2 linked regions of the Actomonas aquatica genome follow. Each later gene encodes a partner of the first gene's protein in a complex. Links are inferred from orthologs where the notes say so. Each region holds a gene or a part of one and is shown in the gene's direction. Other genes may lie near its edges.

The links.
Region 2: the proteins of K1X11_RS04405 (region 1) and K1X11_RS04970 are in contact, whole or in part, in a cryo-EM structure (PDB 8Z21), measured with the Escherichia coli proteins. The link is inferred for Actomonas aquatica from one-to-one orthologs.

Annotation. Positions count from the first base shown.
Region 1 is NZ_CP139781.1:1,152,205-1,161,057, forward strand. What follows is about bases 87-3,011. They hold K1X11_RS04405 (ABC transporter ATP-binding protein), read left to right. Parts: upstream 87-1,022; coding sequence 1,023-2,000; downstream 2,001-3,011. Other genes in these bases: K1X11_RS04400 (LpxL/LpxP family acyltransferase), read left to right, coding at 87-916; K1X11_RS04410 (ABC transporter ATP-binding protein), read left to right, coding at 2,022-3,002. Outside these bases: more of K1X11_RS04400, read left to right, coding at 1-86; K1X11_RS04415 (tRNA (cytidine(34)-2'-O)-methyltransferase), read right to left, coding at 3,111-3,581; K1X11_RS04420 (response regulator), read left to right, coding at 3,705-4,100; K1X11_RS04425 (homoserine kinase), read right to left, coding at 4,135-5,046; SsrA-binding protein SmpB, read right to left, coding at 5,090-5,563; K1X11_RS04435 (DNA-directed RNA polymerase subunit omega), read right to left, coding at 5,694-5,891; divalent-cation tolerance protein CutA, read left to right, coding at 6,046-6,366; K1X11_RS04445 (small basic protein), read left to right, coding at 6,400-6,555; K1X11_RS04450 (DUF368 domain-containing protein), read left to right, coding at 6,655-7,578; lpdA (dihydrolipoyl dehydrogenase), read right to left, coding at 7,927-8,853. UniProt on the Escherichia coli protein: Part of the ABC transporter complex OppABCDF involved in the uptake of oligopeptides and of the ABC transporter complex MppA-OppBCDF involved in the uptake of the cell wall murein tripeptide L-alanyl-gamma-D-glutamyl-meso-diaminopimelate.
Region 2 is NZ_CP139781.1:1,310,495-1,321,155, forward strand. Bases 3,186-6,071 are described here. They hold K1X11_RS04970 (ABC transporter permease), read left to right. Parts: upstream 3,186-4,111; coding sequence 4,112-5,032; downstream 5,033-6,071. Other genes in these bases: K1X11_RS04965 (ABC transporter permease), read right to left, coding at 3,186-3,939; K1X11_RS04975 (ABC transporter permease), read left to right, coding at 5,085-6,002; K1X11_RS04980 (ABC transporter ATP-binding protein), read left to right, coding at 6,031-6,071. Outside these bases: K1X11_RS04955 (PAS domain-containing protein), read left to right, coding at 1-42; K1X11_RS04960 (sugar transferase), read left to right, coding at 78-1,448; more of K1X11_RS04965, read right to left, coding at 1,519-3,185; more of K1X11_RS04980, read left to right, coding at 6,072-7,779; K1X11_RS04985 (DciA family protein), read left to right, coding at 7,911-8,306; K1X11_RS04990 (efflux RND transporter permease subunit), read right to left, coding at 8,361-10,661. UniProt on the Escherichia coli protein: Part of the ABC transporter complex OppABCDF involved in the uptake of oligopeptides and of the ABC transporter complex MppA-OppBCDF involved in the uptake of the cell wall murein tripeptide L-alanyl-gamma-D-glutamyl-meso-diaminopimelate.

The DNA of each region.
Region 1 (8,853 bases):
GAGTCCGCGCAAACGCGACACCGCTCCGCTCTACCACCCGAAGTTTTGGCCCATGTGGTTCGGCTTGGGCATCTTTTGGCTGCTCAACCTCCTCCCGTGGCCCATCAAGCGCGCCCTCGCGACCGTCCTTGGCACCTTCATTTATTACGTCATTCCGGTCCGTCGCCGCGTCACCCTGATCAACCTCCGCCTCGCGTTCCCTGACCTCAGCGAGAGTGACCGTCGACGCCTCGCCCGCGCCCACTACCGTTCGCTGGCGCTGGGTTTGTTTGAAACCTGCGCCGCCTGGTGGTCGCCGCTGAACCGTCTGCCGCCCTTTCGTATCATCGGGCGCGAGCATTTCGAAAAAGCCGCCGCCGCCGGGAAAGGCGCCCTCGTCGTCACCGCCCACCTCACCCTGCTGGAAATGGGCGCGCGCATCATCAACGAGCAGATCGAGTTCAACGCCCTCTACCGCGATCCCAACAACCGCGTCATCGCTTGGATCATGCGCCGCAACCGCGAGCGCCACCTCAAGACCGCCATCCCCTTCGAGGACCTGCGCGCCCTCCTCCGCACCCTCAAGAATGGCGGACTCGTTTGGTATGCGCCGGACCAGGGCAAAAAAACCAAGATGTCCGAAGTGCTCCCGTTTTTTGGTGAACCCGCCATCACCAACGTCGCCACCAGTCGCATCGCCCAGATGAGCGGCTGCCGCGTCGTGCCTTACTTCGCCCGCCGCCTGCCCGACGGCTCCTACGAACTCGAGGCCTTCCCGGCGTGGGAAAACTTCCCCTCCGGCGATCACAGCGCCGATGCGATGCGCGTAAACCACTTCATCGAGGAGCAGGTCAAACGCGCGCCGGAGCAGTATTTTTGGGTGCACAAACGCTACAAACGCCGCGGCGAAGGTTACCCCGACGTTTATCGCGATTGACCTGCGACTGCATGGCATCGCCCTTGCAGCACCGAAGGCACTTGCGCCGCCGCCCAATTTCCCGGTAGCTCCTGCCACACACACACAACTTGAGCCCTCGGATTTAATGCCGCTCCTCTCAGTCAACGACCTCCGCACCTACTTTCACACCCGTAACGGAATTTACCGCGCTGTTGATGGCGTCAGCTTCAGCCTCGATCGCGGTGAGACCCTTGGCATCGTCGGCGAGTCCGGCTCCGGCAAATCGGTCACCTGTTACTCCCTCATGGGCCTCCTCCCCATGCCTCCGGGGCGCATCGAAAGCGGCACCGCCATGTTTGATGGCGTCGACCTGCTCAACTGCACCCGCGCCCAGGCCCGCTCCATTCGCGGCAAGCGCGTGAGCATGATCTTCCAGGACCCGATGACCTCGCTGAATCCCTACCTGCGGGTCAGCGAACAGCTCATCGAGCCGCTGATGATTCACGAAAAAATCTCCAAAGCCGAAGCGTTGAAACGCGCTCTGGAGATGCTCGACGCCGTCGGCATCAACGACGCCTCCAGCCGTATCCACTATTACCCGCACGAGTTCTCCGGCGGTATGCGCCAGCGCGTGATGATTGCCATGGCGCTCATCACCAAACCCGAGCTCCTCATCGCCGACGAGCCCACCACCGCGCTCGACGTGACCGTGCAGGCCCAGATCCTCGAGCTCATCCAAAAGATGCAGCAGGAGATCGGCATGGCGGTCATCTTCATCACCCACGACCTCGGCGTCGTCTCCGGTCTCTGCGACCGCGTGCAGGTGATGTATGCTGGCAAGATCGTCGAGACCTCCGACACGCGCACCCTTTTCTACGAGCCGAAGCACCCCTACACCCGCGCGCTGCAACGTTCCATCCCGTCCATGCAGCCCAAGGGCTCCGAGCTCTACACCATCAAGGGGCTGCCACCGGACCTTTCGAAGCCGCTCGCCGGCTGCAGTTTCGCCCCGCGCTGTGAGTTCGCCACCGACGTCTGCCGCGAAGGCGACGCCCCCGCCCTCGCCGCCACCAGCGACCACCACCAACACGCCTGCCGCCGCGTCCAACTCGGCGAACTTTGATCCTTTTCCAAGGCCCGGACCATGCCTGAGACCATTCTTGAACTAAAGAACCTCCAGACCCACTTCCCGATCAAGAAGGGGGCGTTTATTAAAAAGACCGTCGGCACCGTGAAAGCCGTCGATGGTGTCGACCTCAAGGTGCAGCAGGGCGAAGTCCTCGGCCTCGTCGGCGAGTCCGGTTGCGGCAAGTCCACCCTCGCCCGCACCGTCATGCAGCTCGTTCCCACCACCGGTGGCACCGTGGTGCTCGAGGGCCGCAACCTCACCTCCAGTTCCGACTCCGACGTGCTCTCCATCCGCCGCGATCTGCAGATGGTGTTTCAGGATCCCTACGCGTCGCTCAACCCCCGCTCGACCGTCTTCGCCACCCTCGCCGAACCTCTGCTCGTCCACAAGGTCTGCAAGTCCTCCGAAGTCACCGCGCGCGTGACCGAGCTCATGAAAACCGTCGGCCTCGCGCCGCGCTTCATGCAGAAATACCCGCACGAGTTTTCCGGCGGTCAGCGTCAACGTATCGCCATTGCCCGCGCTCTCGCGCTGCGGCCCAAGGTGGTCATCGCCGACGAACCCGTCTCGGCCCTCGACGTCTCCATCCAGGCTCAGATCCTGAACCTGCTGGCCGACCTCGTGCGCAAGATGGGCCTGAGCCTTATCTTCATCGCTCACGACCTGTCGGTGGTGAAACACATCTCCGATCGCGTCGCGGTCATGTATCTCGGCAAGATCGTCGAAATCGGCAAAGCCGAGGACATCATCGAAAAACCCGCGCATCCCTACACCCGCGCGCTGGTAAGTGCGATTCCCACGCCGAACCCGGACGAAGAGCGCAACCGCAAGCGTATCGTGCTCCCGGGCGATCCGCCCTCTCCGATCAACCCGCCTTCCGGCTGCACCTTCCACCCGCGCTGCCCCCACGCCAAGGACGTCTGCAAGACCGAGCGCCCGCTCCTCGAGGTGTTTAAGGACCGCGAAGTTTCCTGCCACCTGAAGGCGGAAATCTGAATCGCGCTTTGCGCGGTAAATCCTAACCGAACAAATCCTAAATCCTAAAAGCTGAGAGGCGTGTAGTCGCCCTCTGGATTTAGGATTTAGCCCCTAGGATTTAGGATTTCAGCTTTGGCCACGTGGCCAAAGTTGCCGCACTGCTTCGTAGGTCGCCACTCCCGCGGCCGTGCTGAGGTTCAGCGAGCGCAGTGAGTCGTTGCGATGCGGGATCGTGAGGCGTTGCTCCTCGCCGATTTCGTCATGCAGCCAGTCCGGCGCGCCGTGACCTTCGTTGCCAAACACCAGACCGTCCCCATCGGCATACGTCACATCCCAATAGGACTGCTTCGTTTTGGTCGTAAATAACCACAAACGCTGTGGGGCAAACTCACTCGCCCGGAACGCCGCCCAATCGTCGTGATGATGAACATCGAGTTCATACCAGTAATCCATGCCCGCCCGTTTCAGGTGCCGATCAGTGATTTCAAATCCCAGCGGATGCACCAAATGCAGCCGACTCCGCGTCAGCGCGCACATACGACCAATATTACCCGTATTCTGGGGAATCTCCGGTTGAAATAACACCACGTGTAGCATCTTGGCGCGGACCCTACGTCCAAACTTCCCGGATACAACCGCAACCCGCCGAGGCGTTTCACCACCTCATGCTTTACTGCCACAAAATTACATCCAAACTCAACCGATCCTGCTTCCCCCGCTTTGACCGACTTTAATACACCGCACGCAATCATTGTTGATGACGAGCAATCCTACTTGGATCTGCTGGCTGTCATCTTGGAAGAGCACCTCGATTGCCCCGTATCCACTTTTGTTCGAGCCAGCGACGCTCTGGCCGCCATGCGGACTCTGCCGGTCGGCATCATCGTGACCGACTACTACATGCCAGACATCGACGGCATCGAGTTCCTGCGCCGTTCGGCCAAGGCGAAACCCGGCGTGCCGGCCATCATGATCACCGGTCACGCCGATGCCATATCGCAGGAGCAACGAGACAGCTTGGAGAACCTCCGCGCCGTCCTCGCCAAACCCTTCCGCGCCCAGGTGCTCGCGGATTCCATTCGCCAATTCTGGCCCGCCGCTGGCGGTCAGGCCTGAGTTTTTGGAGCGGCTGTCGTGCCCGCCGGGGCGCTTACTCGACGACCAACCCGTGGTTGTCGGCGCTCAGCACGTTGATCGCACTGTCGATGCCTTTGGCGGCAAAGGCGCTTCGCATCGCGTCGCCCACGGCCGCGGCGGTATCCACCAACCCCACACACAGCACGCTGGAGCCACTGCCGCTCAACCAGCCGCAGAGGGCGCCTGCCTTCACCCCGGCCGCGATGGCTTCAGCCGCGCCCACGATGCCGGGCAGTCGGTAGGGCTCATGCAAGAAGTCGCCCACCGCCCCGCGCAGTGATTCGTAGTTTTTGGTCGCCAGTGCCGCCGTCAGATAGGCTGCACTGTTTACGCTGCGCACCGCATCGAGATGACTGATTTCCTGCGGCAAGACCCCGCGGGAGGCCTTGGTGGCCACTTCAGTCACCGGCGATACGACCACAAAGCGCAGCGTATCCTCCAATTCGATACGCACCAGCCCTTGGTAGTCGGCCGGAGTCGGCGCGCAACGCGCCACACAGAATCCGCCCAGCACGCCGGCGGTGGCGTTGTCGGGGTGCCCCTCCAGGCGCGTAATCAATGCCGCCAGTTCCTCCCGAGTCAGCGCCTCGCCCGCCCAATGATTCACGCCGCCCAAAATGCCGGCGATCACGGTGACGCTGGACCCCAGCCCCCGGGCCGGCGGCACGTCACCTTCGATTCGGAAACGGAACCCCGGCAACTCCGCCGCCGCCGCCACGCGTTCGCGCCACGCCGCCAGCGCCTCGTTCACCAAACCGTTGGCGCGCTCGTCCGACGCCCGTTCGCCTTTCGCCGTGCCCGCCGGCAGCGAGACGTCCGGCGTAAGCGTCACCCGGTTATAGATCTGCAACGCCAGACCCAAGGTATCAAAACCGGCACCGCAGTTGGAGGTGCTGCCAGGAACGCGAACGGTGACAGGAGACATGAAGGGAACGGCGAAGGAAGGAAGCGAAGAAGGAGGACTCGGCTCAGCGTCGGGCCTTGATCGCACGATCGAGTTCCCGCTGGACGATCTTGTTTTTGAGGTCGTCGCGTTTGTCGTAAAGCTTCTTACCGGTGCAGATTCCCACCTCCACCTTCACGAGCGCTTCCTTAAAATACATGCGCAGCGGAATCAGCGAACGCCCGCCTTGGTTCAGGGCCTGATCGATCTTCCGCAACTCCGGTTTGCGCAGCAGCAACTTCCGCGTGCGCTTCGGCTCATGGTTCGAGTAGGTGCCAAACCGATACTCATCGATGTGCGCATTCACCAACCACAGTTCCCCCTTCTTCAGGCGGCCAAAGGCGTCGTTGATCTGCGCCCGGCCATCCCGAATCGCCTTCACCTCCGTGCCCTTCAACGCGATGCCCGCTTCGAAGCGGTCTTCCACCAAGTAGTCCCGCCCCGCTTTCGCGTTGCGCACTTCGGTGAAGCGTTGGGCGTCTTTTTTGGAACGAGCCATGGGAATAGATTAAGTCGACGAGCGGAGACTTTCAATCGACTGCCGCTCCGCGGGCAAAAAACAGGCGGCTCCGCATTCAGCGGGCCGCCCTAAAAGAGTGAAATGGGAACCGCTCAACGGTCCCCGGCAATCATTCCGCCGTCTCGAAGACGATCTTACCTTCGATCACTTCGCGCAGCGCGACATCCTCGGGCGACAGCTTCTCGAGCGACTCGACCAACGGACGGCTCCCGCGCTTGAGTTGCTTGACGCGACGGGACACGACATTGATGAGCAGATTGGGATCGGGCACTACGGCGAGGGCCTCTTTGATATAATCGTCACGCATGAATCGGAGGAAAGTTGTATCGACAGAAACCGACGAAAGCATGGCTCCCGCTGTCCACCGTCAAGGCGAATTTCGCGCCGCCCTCCCCCCTAACCCCTGATCGCCACCTCTTTATTGGGTTCGAATCCCCGCCCAGACCCGTTATCACTTCGCCATGCTTATCGGCTGGACCACCACCTCAACCGAGACCGAAGCGACCACCTTGGCGCGCGGACTCATCGACCGGAAGCTCGCCGCCTGCGTCCAGATCGACGGCCCCATGACCTCCATCTACCGCTGGGGAGGCACCACCGAAACCAGCACCGAATACCGCCTCACCATCAAGTTTTTGGTCAACCGCCACTTGGAGGTGGAAACCTACGTGCACAACCACCATCCCTACGACACGCCGCAGTGGATTGTCGTCCGCGCCGAACATGTGGCGGAAAAATACTTGTCATGGGCGCAGGCGAACTCTAGCTCCCTTCCCCTTTAACGCATCGCAAGCACCACTTTAACCGATAACACCATGTCCCAACACAAGTCTCTCCAAGGTCCCCGTGGCCTCGTCGTGAAGCGCAACGTGCTCAAGCGTTTTGAGCGAGTCGAACTCCTCAAGAAGCGTGGCCAGTGGAAGGAAGGCGACCGCGTCGTCGGCCTCAAGAAGACCATTCCCGCCGTCTAAGCGACGATTTATCATCACTTTACTTGGCAGGTCGATGCACTTCGGCCTGCCTTTTTTGTGGCCGCGTGCCGTGCCACGCCCCATCTCCTCCCTCTCCTCATGCGCAGCTTGTCCCACCTCCGAATCGCTCTGGTTGGTTTCCTCATGGGCTCGGCCGACGTCGTCCCCGGCGTCTCCGGCGGCACCATCGCCTTCATTTGCGGCATCTACGAACGCCTGCTCAACGGCATCAAGGCCTTCGACCTCACCACGCTGCGCCTCGTGCTCAAGGGCGATATCAAAGCCGCCTGGACTCGACTCCCCATCGCCTTCTTCATCGCTCTCGGCGCCGGTCTGCTCACCGCCGTGCTCTCCATGGCCAAGGTGCTCGAGCACCTGCTGGTGAGCCATCCCGCCGAACTCTGGTCCTTCTTCTTTGGCCTCGTGCTCGGTTCGATCGTGCTGCTCGCCCGCGAGACGTGGAAATGGCGCCCGGTCGACTTCGTGCTCTTCGCCGCCTTCGCCGTCGGCACCTGGCTGCTCGTGGGCATGCAGGCCACCCAGACGCCTCCCGGCCTGCCCTTTGTGTTCCTCGCCGGTGCCATCGCCATCTGCGCCATGATCCTGCCCGGCATCTCCGGCTCCTACTTGCTGCTCATCATGGGCAAATATCAGCAAGTCCTCTCCGCGGTAAATGACCGCGACATCGTGACGATCGCCGTATTCTGCGCAGGTATCGCCACCGGCATCCTCTCCTTTGTCCGCGTCGTGAGCTGGATGCTCAACCACTACCGGCACGCCACCCTCATCGCCCTCACCGGCGTGATGGCTGGAGCGCTGCGCACTCTGTGGCCGTGGAAGGAAACACTCACCACCCGCATCAACAGCGCCGGTGAAGAAGTGCCGCTCGTGCAGGTCAACATCATGCCCGGCGCCGAAGCCTCCATCGGCCTCGCCATCGCGCTCGCGGTGGCCGGCGGCCTGGCCGTGCTGCTGATCGAGCGCCTCGCCCGTGCCGAGCAAAAGGTCGCCCCGCAAAGCTGAATCATTGGCGGACCGAGCGACCGCCATAAAAACCGCTCGACACCGCCGCCTCGCCGCGGCCACTTTCTCGCCTCAGTCCTCTGGGCAACGCTCCTGTAGCACAATGGATAGTGTAGCGGTCTCCGAAGCCGTTGATGTGGGTTCGATTCCCGCCGGGAGCACCATCGATCTCAATGAGATCGATGCCCGCCGAAGCCCAACGGGCGAAGGAGGGCGGTGCCAAACCCGCACAACACGCCCCACACACACAAGAAAGCCGCGGTCTAAAACCGCGGCTTTTGTCGTAATTGGAATCGGAACTGTAGCCGGGGTCGTCGACCCCGGCCCTTTGCCTCTCGGCCCGTTCGCTCAGATGTGAATCGCTTCGCCCATCGAGGCGGCGGCGGCTTCCATCAGCGCTTCGCTCAAGGTCGGGTGCGCGTGGATGGTCTTGTGCACCTCTTCCACCGAGCACTCCAATTCGATCGCGAGGCCATACTCCGCGATGAGTTCCGTCGCTTCCGAACCGATGATGTGCGCGCCGTAGATTTCGCCCGTCTTCGCGTCGGTCACGACCTTCACGAAGCCTTCGGAAGAACCACCCGCGACGGCCTTGCCGGACGCGGTGAAGGGGAACTTGCCAACCTTGATATCGAGCTTCTTCTCGCGGGCCGCACGCTCGGTGAGACCCGTGCTGGCCACCTGCGGCTGGCAGTAGGTGCAGCCCGGAAAATTGGACACCCGACGCGGCTCGCCGTGACCAAACATGGCGTTCACCGCGTTCACGGCCTCGAAGGTCGCGATGTGCGCCAACCAGGGCGGACCGATGATGTCGCCGGCCGCGTAGATGCCTTTCACGTTGGTCTCGTAGTTGTCGTCGACCTTCACGTAGTTGCGGTCGAGTTCCACCTTCACGCCCGGAGCGAGCACGCCTTCGATGTTGGCAACGACGCCGATGGCGGAAAGCACCACGTCGGCTTCGACCACTTCCTTCACGTCGTCCTTCACCAGGTCGACCGTGACCGACTTTTCGCCCACGCGGAAATTCTCACACTTGGTGCCGGTGCGGATCTTGATGCCCTGCTTTTCGAAGGACCGTTCGAGGGTCTTGGAAATCTCGTCGTCCTCGATCGGCAGCACCGTCGGCAGCATTTCGACCAAGGTCACATCCGTGCCGAGCGCGTTGAAGAAGTAGGCGAACTCCACGCCGATCGCGCCCGCGCCGACGATGATGATCGACTTCGGCTGCTTCGTCGAAGCCAAGGCTTCGCGGGAGGTCATCACGCGCTCGCCGTC
Region 2 (10,661 bases), 160 kb from region 1 along the record:
GCCCTTGGCGGCATTGGCACCGATCTCGATCGCCTGCTCTAAACGCCCTCCATCGCCGTCGGCCGCCGCCCCTTCGCATGCTCACCCACCCCCGCCAGACCCGCTCTTTTCTCGGTCAAGTTGCCGATGGCGGACTGTTCATGCTGGCACTGGGTCTGGCCTACACCCTGCGCGCCAACCTCGCCCGCTTCTCCCTCGATCCGCTTGAGGACATCATCAAATACCTCTGGCTCTTCCCGTGGGTCGGCGTCTTTGGCCCGCTCATGCTGCGCGCGCAGGGCTTCTATTCCCAACCCCGCCTTTCCTCCCGCTGGGGCACGCTGATGATCATCGTCCGTGGCTGCCTCATCACGGTCGCCGGCACCATTCTGCTGCTCTTCCTGGTGCGCGAGGAATTCGCCCGATCGGTCATCCTCTTGGTTGGTGGTTTTGGTGGTATTCTGGTCTACGGTCGCCACGAGCTTTCCCGCTGGAGTCGGCGCGACGAACGCTGGCAGCGCCGGGTGCTGTGGCTCGGATCCGCCGCCGAAAACCGGGTCGCCCAAGCCGCCCTCTCCGGCATGGAACGCGAAGCTCTCCACACGGTCGCCGAACGCGATCCCGCCACGCTCAACTCCGCCGACCTCGCGGCACTGCTGCACACCGAAGCCATCGACGCCGTCATCGCCAACCTCGCCGGCACCGACGCCGATCGCATCAAGCCGCTGCTCGACACCTGCGAAAGCGAAGGCGTCGAACTGCTCATCCGCCCGGGCCTCCCCCTCGGTTCGGCCTGGCGCCTCGCTGTCGACGAGTTTGCCGGCGAACCCGTGCTCTACGTGCGCGCCCAATCCGCCGCGCCCACCGCGCTGGCGATCAAACAAGCCTTCGACTACCTCGCCGCCGGCGCGCTGCTTCTGGTGTTGTCACCTCTCTTTCTGCTGCTCGCCGTGCTCATCAAACTCACCTCTCGCGGCCCGGTGCTGTTTCGCCAACAACGCGGCGGCCGCAACGGTCGTCCCTTCACGATGCTGAAGTTTCGCACCATGCGCGTTGGCGCCGAAGCCGAGCAGGCCGCCCTCGCCGAGCAAAACGAACTTAAGGGCCCCGCCTTCAAACTGAGCTCCGATCCCCGCATCACCGCATTCGGTCGTTTCCTGCGTCGCCACAGCCTCGATGAACTGCCGCAACTCTGGAACGTCATCCGCGGCGAGATGAGTTTGGTGGGCCCCCGCCCTTTGCCGCTCTCCGAAGTCGCCGCTATCGCCGAAGGCCACGACCGTCGCCGCCTCAGCGTGAAGCCCGGCCTCACCGGCCTCTGGCAAGTGAGCGGTCGCAGCGACCTCGCCGACTTCGCCGACTGGGTGCGCCTCGACCTCGCTTACATCGACCAATGGAGCCTCTGGCTCGACCTGCGCATCCTGCTCGCGACCATCCCCGTCACCCTACTGGGCCGCGGCGGCCGCTGAACGACTGAGGCGGGAACGCAATCTCCTGTGGGTCGGGCTTTACGCCCGACAGCGTTTCCACCTGCAAACCTCAGTCCCCGCGCAACGCCTCCATCGGGCTCACCCGCAGCGCCCGCCACGCCGGCACTGCGCAGGCAAACGCGCCCGCCGTGAGCAACACGATCACCGTCGCGCCAAAGGCCGGCGGATCCGTCGGCTCCACTTGGTAGAGGAAGCCCTGCAGCATTTGCGCCGCGAAGAAGGACAATCCCAGCCCCACCACCAGTCCGATGCCGAGCTGCCTTCCGCCCTGGCGCAGCACCAGCCCCATGATGCTGCGTGGATTCGCGCCCAGCGCCACACGCACGCCGATTTCCGGCACGCGCTGACTCACACTGTAAGCCATCACGCCGTAGATGCCGACAGCCGCCAGCACCAAGGCGACTCCGCCAAAGATGCCAAAGATCCACGCGAACAATTGGCCGAAAAACTGCGCCTGATCGATGTGCTGCTGCAGCGGCTGCACCCAGTAGATCGGCAGGTCCGGATCAATGCGGCGCACCTCCTCGCGCATGATCGCCGCCGCCGTCGACGCATCGCCCGTGGTTGTGCGCAACAGCAGCGAATAATACCGGGCGTCGCCCTGCGTCATCGCCAGATACACCTGTGGCTCCAGCGGATCCTCAAAATCGCCTTGGTAAACCGAGGGCGTTACGCCCACCACCGTCACCCACGGCGCATCCGTCAGATCATCAGTATGGCCCAACTTCAGCCGCTTGCCGATCGCACTCTCGCCCGGCCAGAAGGTCTCCGCCGCCTTCAGATTGACCAAGGCCACCGGATCGCGTTCTGCCGTATCCGTATCCATAAAGTCACGACCGTCGACGAGCTGAACCCCCAGCGTCGCAAACCAATCCCGCGACACGTAGCCGGATCCCGCCCGTGGTTGGACTTCACCGCCGGCCAACGGTGAATCCTCCAACACGACTGATCCCGAGCCATCCCAGGTCGGCAGCCGCGTGCTGAGCGCCGCCGCCGTCACCTCCGGACGCTCCTGCACATTGCGCAGCAGTTTTTCAAAAAACGCGATGCGACCGGGCTCGTCGGTGTATTGCGCCTCGGGCAGACCGATGCGCGCCGACATAATGCCGTCGGGATCATAACCGAGCGGAATGTCGGCGGACTTGATCACCGAGTGAATCATCAGGCCCGACATGACCAGCAGCACGCACGACAGCGCCACTTCGCCCACCACCAGCACGCGCGTGAGGCGGCCACCTTTGGCGCCCGTGCTGCCCCGCGAGGCGTCATTAAGAAAGGTCACCAGATTGGTCGTGCTTAGCCGCAGCGCCGGCAGCAGCCCCGCCAGCACGCAGGTCACGACCGCCACGCCCGCGACGTAGAGCAACACCATGCCGTCGATCTCCCATGTCATCCAGGCCGGTTGGGTCTCGCCGGAGAGAGCCATCGCGCGGTCAAAGGCATCGAGGAGCACCTGCGCCAGCGGCAATCCCAGCGCCGCACCGCCCAGCGCCAGCACGAGACTTTCCATCAGCAGCAAACGCACCGTCCGCCCGCGCGCCGCGCCGAGTGCCGTGCGCACCGCCAGTTCTTTGGCCCGCGCGCTGCCCCGCACCAGCAGCAGGTTGGCGACGTTGGTGCAGGCAATCAGCAGCACCATGGTCACGCAGGTCATCATGACGCCGAGCATCCGCGCCGTGTTGTCGCCGATAAAATCCTCCTTCAACGGCACGACCCGAATGGCCAGCGCGTCATACATTTCCGCATGGTTCGCCGCCCAGCCGGCGAACAACACTTCCATCTCCCCGCGCGCCTGCTCGATCGTCACGCCCGGACGCAGCCGCCCCACCACGTTGAGGTAGCGCGTGTCGCGCTCTTCATCCGTGCGGCTGTAGCGCCGGGGCATCCACAGGTCGGTCGAGTCCGGAAAATCAAATTTCGACTGCGTCACGCCAATGACGGTCGCGACTTCGCCGTTCACCCGCAGCGTCTGACCCACCACGTCGGGCGCCGCGCCAAACCGCGTCTGCCACAGCGTCTCGCTGATCACGACCACCGGACTGGCGCTGGCCAGCTCCTCCTCCGCCGTCCACCAACGCCCGATGCGCGGCTGCGCGCCAATCGTCTGCAATCCGCTGCCCGTCATCCAGGTGCCCGTAAAACGCTCCGGCGCGAGCTCGCCGCCACTCACGTTGAACGTGCCCGACTGCATGGAGAACAGCCCCTCGAGCGTGGTCGCGCCCGCCGCCAGTTCGTTAAATTCCTCCATCGATAGGTCGCCCCGCAGCCAACCCTCGGTGGGATTCGAGAGGTTCACCGCCACAAGCTCCTCGGGCCGTTCGTAGGGCAGCCCACGCAAGAGGACTGCGTTAACGATACTGAACATCGTGGCGTTCACCCCGATGCCGAGAGCGAGGGTAAAAAGAGCCACGAGCACGAAGCCGGGGGCCTTGGCGAGGGAGCGCAGCGTGAAGCGGAGGTCTGTCAGCATGCCGAAACCACCCCGCAACCACGCTTCAGGTTGCGAAATATCGCAATTTTCTGCGACCCGGCCCCAAATTTGCGGTCCGTCCGGGAGCTTTTGTGCTTTCTGCCCCCGTCCGCAGGCAGCTAGACAAAGGGCGTCACTCGCCTGACACACACACTACTACAGACCCACCGATATGTTTCGTTTCATCGCCCGCCGCCTGCTGGAGGCCGTTCCGGTCCTCTTCATCATTGTGGCCGTTTCCTTCGTGATGCTCCACCAGGCGCCCGGAGGTCCCTTCGACAGTGAAAAGGCCGTCACGCCCGAGGTGCTTGCCAACCTCGAGGCCCACTACGGCCTGAACAATCCGCTGCACGTGCAGTTCTTCGACTACTTGAAGAGCATTCTGCTGCACTTCGATTTTGGGCCCTCGTTCAAATACCCGAACCGCACCGTCAATGAGATCATCGCCGACAAGCTCCCCGTTTCGCTGGAGCTCGGCCTCACCTCACTGACCGTCGCGCTCCTGATCGGTATCCCGCTCGGCACCCTCGCCGCGGTCTACCGCAACAGCTGGGCCGACTACCTGTGCTCTTCGATCGCGATGACCGGTATCTGCATTCCGACCTTCGTGCTCGGTCCGCTGCTCGTTTTGTTCTTCGCCATCCACCTCGGGTGGTTCAACGCCTCGGGCTGGTATACGAGTTACGACCGCGTGCTCCCGGCCGCCACCCTCGGCATGGTTTACGCCGCCTACGTCGCCCGCCTCACCCGCGGTGGCATGTTGGAAATCCTTAACCAGGATTACATCCGCACCGCCCGCGCCAAAGGAGCCAGCGAGACGCGCGTCATCTTCAAGCACGCCCTGCGCGGCGGTCTGCTGCCGGTGGTGTCCTTCCTCGGCCCGGCCATCGCCGGCATCCTCTCCGGCTCCTTCGTCATCGAGACCATTTTCCAAATTCCCGGCCTCGGCCGCGAATTCGTGAACAGCGCCTTCAACCGCGACTACACCTTGGTGCTCGGCACCGTCATCCTCTACGCCTCGCTCATCATCACGCTCAACCTCGTGGTCGACGTCGTCCAAGTGTGGCTGAACCCCAAGCTCAAGTTCGAGTAAGCCGACCGACGCCTTACTTCATCCTTCGAACTTCTTACTTCCTACTTCGAGCATGTCCCTTTCCCTCTCTCCCTCCGCCGAACAACTCCCGTCCAGCGCCCCGCTGCCCGAGGACCTCGAGCAAGGCTCCTCCCTCTGGCGCGACGCCTGGCACCGCCTGGCCAAAAACAAATTGGCCCTCTTCGGCGGCATCGTCCTCATCGTGCTGACCATCGCTTGTATCGCCGGCCCCTGGTTCAGCCCCTACAGCTACGAGGAAACCAACCTCAACAACACCTTCGCTTCGCCCAGCGCCGCACACTGGCTCGGCACCGACCAACTCGGTCGCGACCTCATGGTGCGCCTGCTCTACGGCGGTCGCATCTCCATCGGCGTGGGCCTTTGCGCCACCTTCGTCGCCCTCACCATCGGCGTCGTTTACGGCGCCACCGCCGGCTTCTTCGGCGGCAAGACCGACTCCGTCATGATGCGCATTGTCGACATCATGTATGCCCTGCCCTTCACCATCTTCGTCATCCTGCTGATGGTGTTTTTCGGCCGTAACATCATCCTGCTCTTCGTCGCCATCGGCGCGGTCGAATGGCTCACCATGGCGCGAATCGTCCGCGGCCAGATCATGTCGCTCAAGAAAATGGAGTTCATCGAAGCCGCCCGCTCGCTCGGCCTCGGCAAACGCCGCATCATCTTCCGCCACATGATCCCCAACGTGCTTGGGCCGATCATCGTTTACACCACCCTCACCATCCCGGCCGTCATGTTGCTCGAGGCCTTCCTCAGCTTCCTCGGCCTCGGTGTGCAGCCGCCCATGAGCTCCTGGGGCTCGCTGATCAAAGACGGCGCGGAAAAGATGGAGGAATACCCGTGGTTGCTCCTCTTCCCGGGTGCGGTCTTCTCGCTCACCCTCTTCTCGCTCAACTTCCTCGGCGACGGCCTGCGCGACGCTCTCGACGTCCGCTCCTCCAAGGACTGATTCACCGCGCCTCGTTCGCGGTCTCATCATGAAGCGTTTCCGTCCCTTTCTCGGCTACCTCAAGCCGGTCAAAGGCACGCTCATCGCCGCGCTGTTCTGCGGCCTGATCTTCGGTGCCGCCAACGGTGCCGGCCTGCCGCTCATGATGAAGTGGGTCTTCCCGCAGATCTTTGCGGAGGACGCCGTCGCACTCACCACGATGGAGCTGTTGCTGGTCGCCGCCTGGCTGCCACTCATCTTCGTGATCCGTGGTCTCTCCGGCTACGCCAACGTCTACCTGGTGCAGCTGGCCGGCGTGAAGGTGCTCGAACGCATCCGCCTCGATTTCTTCAGTAAGCTCCAACGCCTTCCCCTGTCGTTCCTACAACGTCAGTCCAGCGGTGACCTGATCTCCCGCGGCCTCGCCGACACCAATCAGCTCCAGTTCACCCTCACCTTCGCGGCCAACGAAATCATCCGCCAGCCCGCCACCTTGCTGGGCTCGATCGGCTTCCTCGTCTGGGTCGCCTTCAACGAGCGCGGCGTCGCCCTCGTGTTGGTCTGCCTCGCCGTCGTGCCGCTCTGCGTGCTGCCCATCCGCTTCATCGGCAAAAAGATCGTGCGCCGCGCTCAGGAGGTGCAGACCGAACTCGGCTCCATCACCGGTCGTTTCAGCGAAAACCTCGCCGCCGCCCGCGAGGTGCGCGCGTTCGGACTCGAGGAGCGTGAGGTGGGCAAATTCAGCGGCATTAGCAGCGCCCTCGTGCGCTTCCAGATGAAGGTGGTGAAATACCAACAGGCCCTCAACCCGGCCATTGAGATCATCTCCGCCGTCGGCATCTCCATCACTCTCATCTATGCCTACCGCGTCGGCGTGGAGTTGGAGTCCTTCCTCTCTCTCATCACCGCCCTCTACCTCAGCTACGAGCCGATCAAAAAACTCGGCGGACTGAACAACGAACTCAAAAAGGGCTCCGCCGCCCTCGCCCGCATCGAGACCGTGCTCAACGAGCCGGTCACGATCAACGACCCGGCCGATCCGCAACCCTTCGACCAAGTCCGCGGCGACATCTCCATGGAGAACGTCGCCTTTGCCTACCGCGGCAGCGAACTCGTGCTGCAGGACATCAACGTCCACATCCCCGCCGGCACCGTCTGCGCACTGGTCGGTCCGTCCGGCGCCGGCAAATCCACCTTCGCCAACCTCGTCCCGCGCTTCTACGAAGCCGCCGCCGGCGCGGTGAAGATCGACGGCACCGACGTGCGCGATGTCACCCTCGCCGACCTCCGTCGCCACATCGGCATCGTTTCCCAGGAGTCCGTCCTCTTCGACGACACGGTTTACAACAACCTGCTCGTCAGCCGGCCCAACGCCACCCGCCAAGATGTCGAGGCCGCCGCCCGCGCCGCCTACGCGCACGACTTCATCATGTCCTTGCCCCACGGCTACGACACCGTCGTCGGCGAACGCGGCGCCTCGCTCTCCGGCGGACAACGTCAACGCCTCGCTCTCGCCCGCGCCTTCCTCCGCGACGCGCCCATCCTCATCCTCGATGAAGCGACCAGCGCGTTGGACAGCGAAAGCGAAGCCTTCATCCAATGGGCCCTGCGCGAACTCGTGGTCGGCAAGACGGTGCTCATCATCGCTCACCGTTTCAGCACCATCCGTGACGCTTCCATGATTCTCGTCTTCGACCGCGGCCGCGTTGCCGCCCGCGGCACCCACGCCGAACTCCTCGAGTCCAGCCCCCTCTACAAAACCCTCTACAACCGCCAAGCCACCCTCAGCAGCGAGTGATTCATTTGAACCACCGATAAACACGGATAAGCTTCGCTACCGCTGCGCTGGATGGCTCCTTGGGAATTCAATGCGGCGCCGTTAGGCGACGATATCCGTGTCCATCCGTGGTTTAATAAAGTTCTGAGAGTATGCCGCCCAAAGATCCCGAAGTGCCCAAATTTAGCCGTCTCGCCGAAGAACTCATCGGCGACTTGCGCGGCGTGCCCTTCGAGGAGCCGCGGCGGCAGGTGAAACGACCCACGCAGCACGCCAGCAACATCATCGAGAACCTGCTGCACAAGTATCACCTCTCGGACAACTCCCCCGTTCAGGAACTGCGCAACCGCTGGCGCGAACTCGTCACCCCCACCCTCGCTGCCTACTCCAACCCGGTGGAGATCAGCAAAGCCGGTTGGCTCGTCGTCCTCGTTTCCAACTCCGTCGCCAAACAGGAACTCTCCAACAACCGCCGCCGCTTCCTGCCCAAGATCAAAGCCGTCCCCGGCTGCACCGCGATCAAAGGCATGACCTTCCGCGCCGGTTAAACAGACGGTGGGTGTAGCAGCGACCGTGTCGGCCGCTCCCCCCTGCCTCTCAGCTCACCCGGCCTTCCGTCCGCGCATCATCCAGCCGCGGCCATCCTCCAAGGCCATGTAAAGGCACGGCACGAGCACGAGGATGATCATCGTCGCAAACACGATGCCGAAGCCCAGCGAGATCGCCATCGGGATCAGATACTGCGCCTGCATCGAGCGCTCGGCGATGATCGGAATCAACCCGCCCGCCGTCGTCATCGTTGTCAGCGCAATCGGCCGGAAACGCCGCAGGCCCGCCTGCAAAATCGCATCGAACGCCGACTTCCCGTCGCGCCGCTGCCGATTGGCAAAATCGATCATGATGAGCGAGTCGTTCACCACCACGCCCGACAGCGCGATGATCCCCATCAGGCTGATCAACGACAGGTCGTAGCCCAAAATCATGTGGCCGATCACCGCCCCGATCCCTCCAAACGGGATCGCCACCAAGACCACCAACGGCTGCACATAACTGCCAAACGCGATCGCCAGCAGCGCGTAGATCACAAACAGCGCCATGCCCAGTCCGGCATACAGCACATCCGTCGATTCCCGCATATCGGCCTGCGAACCTTCGAAGGTCCAGGTGAGCCCCGGGAAATCCGCCCGCAGTTGCGGCAACACTTCGTTGTCGAAGGCCTCGATCACCTGCCCCACCGCGCGCTTCGGCTCCACATCCATCGACACGCCGACCACTCGCCGGCCATCGCGTCGATTGATGGAGGTGAACGCTTCGCCGTAACTCAACTCCACCACATCGTAGAGCGGCACCTCCGCGCCCGACGGCGTCATGATCACGAGGTCCTCCAAATTGTGCAGGTCCTTGCGTTCGGCCAACGGCAGTTTGACCCGCACCTCCACTTCGTTGGTGCCGCGCATCTGTCGCGTGGCCAAGGCCCCATAAAACGCATCGCGAATCTGCTGCCCCACGTTGTCCGAGGTCAGCCCCAACGCCCGACCTTCCGGCCGCAGGCGGAAATCGATCTGCTTCTTCCCCTTGTTGTAGTTGTCGCTCACATCGCGGGTGTTCGCGAACTGCTCCGCCCGCTCCACAAAAGCCGCCGTCGCGCGCTCCAACACGTCGATGTCGTCGTGACTCAAATCCACATCGATGTCCTGCCGGTAACCACCGGGGCCACTCTCCGCCTCAAAAGTCATCTGGCTCACGCCCGGGATGTCACCGATCTCGTCGCGCCACAACGCGATCACTTCCGCCGCCGTCATGTCGCGCTCATCCGGCGGTCGCATTACGATCTCCACATCCACGAAGCTCCCGCCACGCACGTTGGTTTTAATCCCCTCCGCCACGGCGTAGAGATTGTGCTCCTCAAACATGCGCTGCGTCGACTCGGTCACATCCATCGCCACCCGGGCCGCCTGGGCCGGCGTCACACCCACCGGCAGGCGGATGCCTGCTTCGATTTCGTCCGCGGCCACCTCCGGCATGTTGATCATGCCCATGTGCGCGCTGGTGGCGTAACTGCCCACAATCACAAACAAGGCCAACGCCGCTGTAAGTGTCACGTAGCGCGCCCGCAGGCAGGCGTTCAGGAAACGCTTGTAACGCGTGTTCACGAAGCCACTGAAGCCTTTCGCAAAACGTTGCTGCACCCCGTGGAGTCGCGCGCCGATCCGACCGCCTCCCCCGCCCGTCTTGGTATGCGCCAGATGCGCCGGCAGGATGAACAGCGCCTCGAAAAGCGACACCAGCAGCACGATGATCACCACCGCCGCCAGCGGCCACCAGAACATGCCGGTCTCCCCCGGAATGAAGAGCAACGGAATGAACGCCACCACGTTGGTGAGGATGCTGAACACCACCGGCCCGGCGATGTCGCGCGCCCCCTTCACCGCCGCCTCCATGGGGCTCATGCCTTTCTGGCGGTATTCGTAGACGTTCTCGCCCACCACGATCGCGTCGTCCACCACGATGCCCAGCACCACCAGGAAGGCGAACATCGAGATCATGTTGATGCTCACATCAATTGTAGGTAAAAACAGGATACCGCCGATGAACGAGATCGTCATCCCCATCATCACCCAGAATGCCAGACGGAACTCGAGAAACACCGAGAGGATGCCCAGCACGATGAGCATGGCTAGCAGGCCGTTCTTCACCAGCAGCGAGAGTCGCTGCCGGTAGTCCTCCGCCGCGTTGCTGTCGATGCGCCACTCCATGCCCGGCGGCAGGCCGGTTTCGAAGTCGGCCATGATCTCCTCCACCGCTGCCGCGATCTCCAAGGGCGACTGATCGCCGATCCGAAACACGTTCACTTCGACCGACAGCGACTGATTAAACTGCGAGGGAAAACTGCCTTCCTCAAA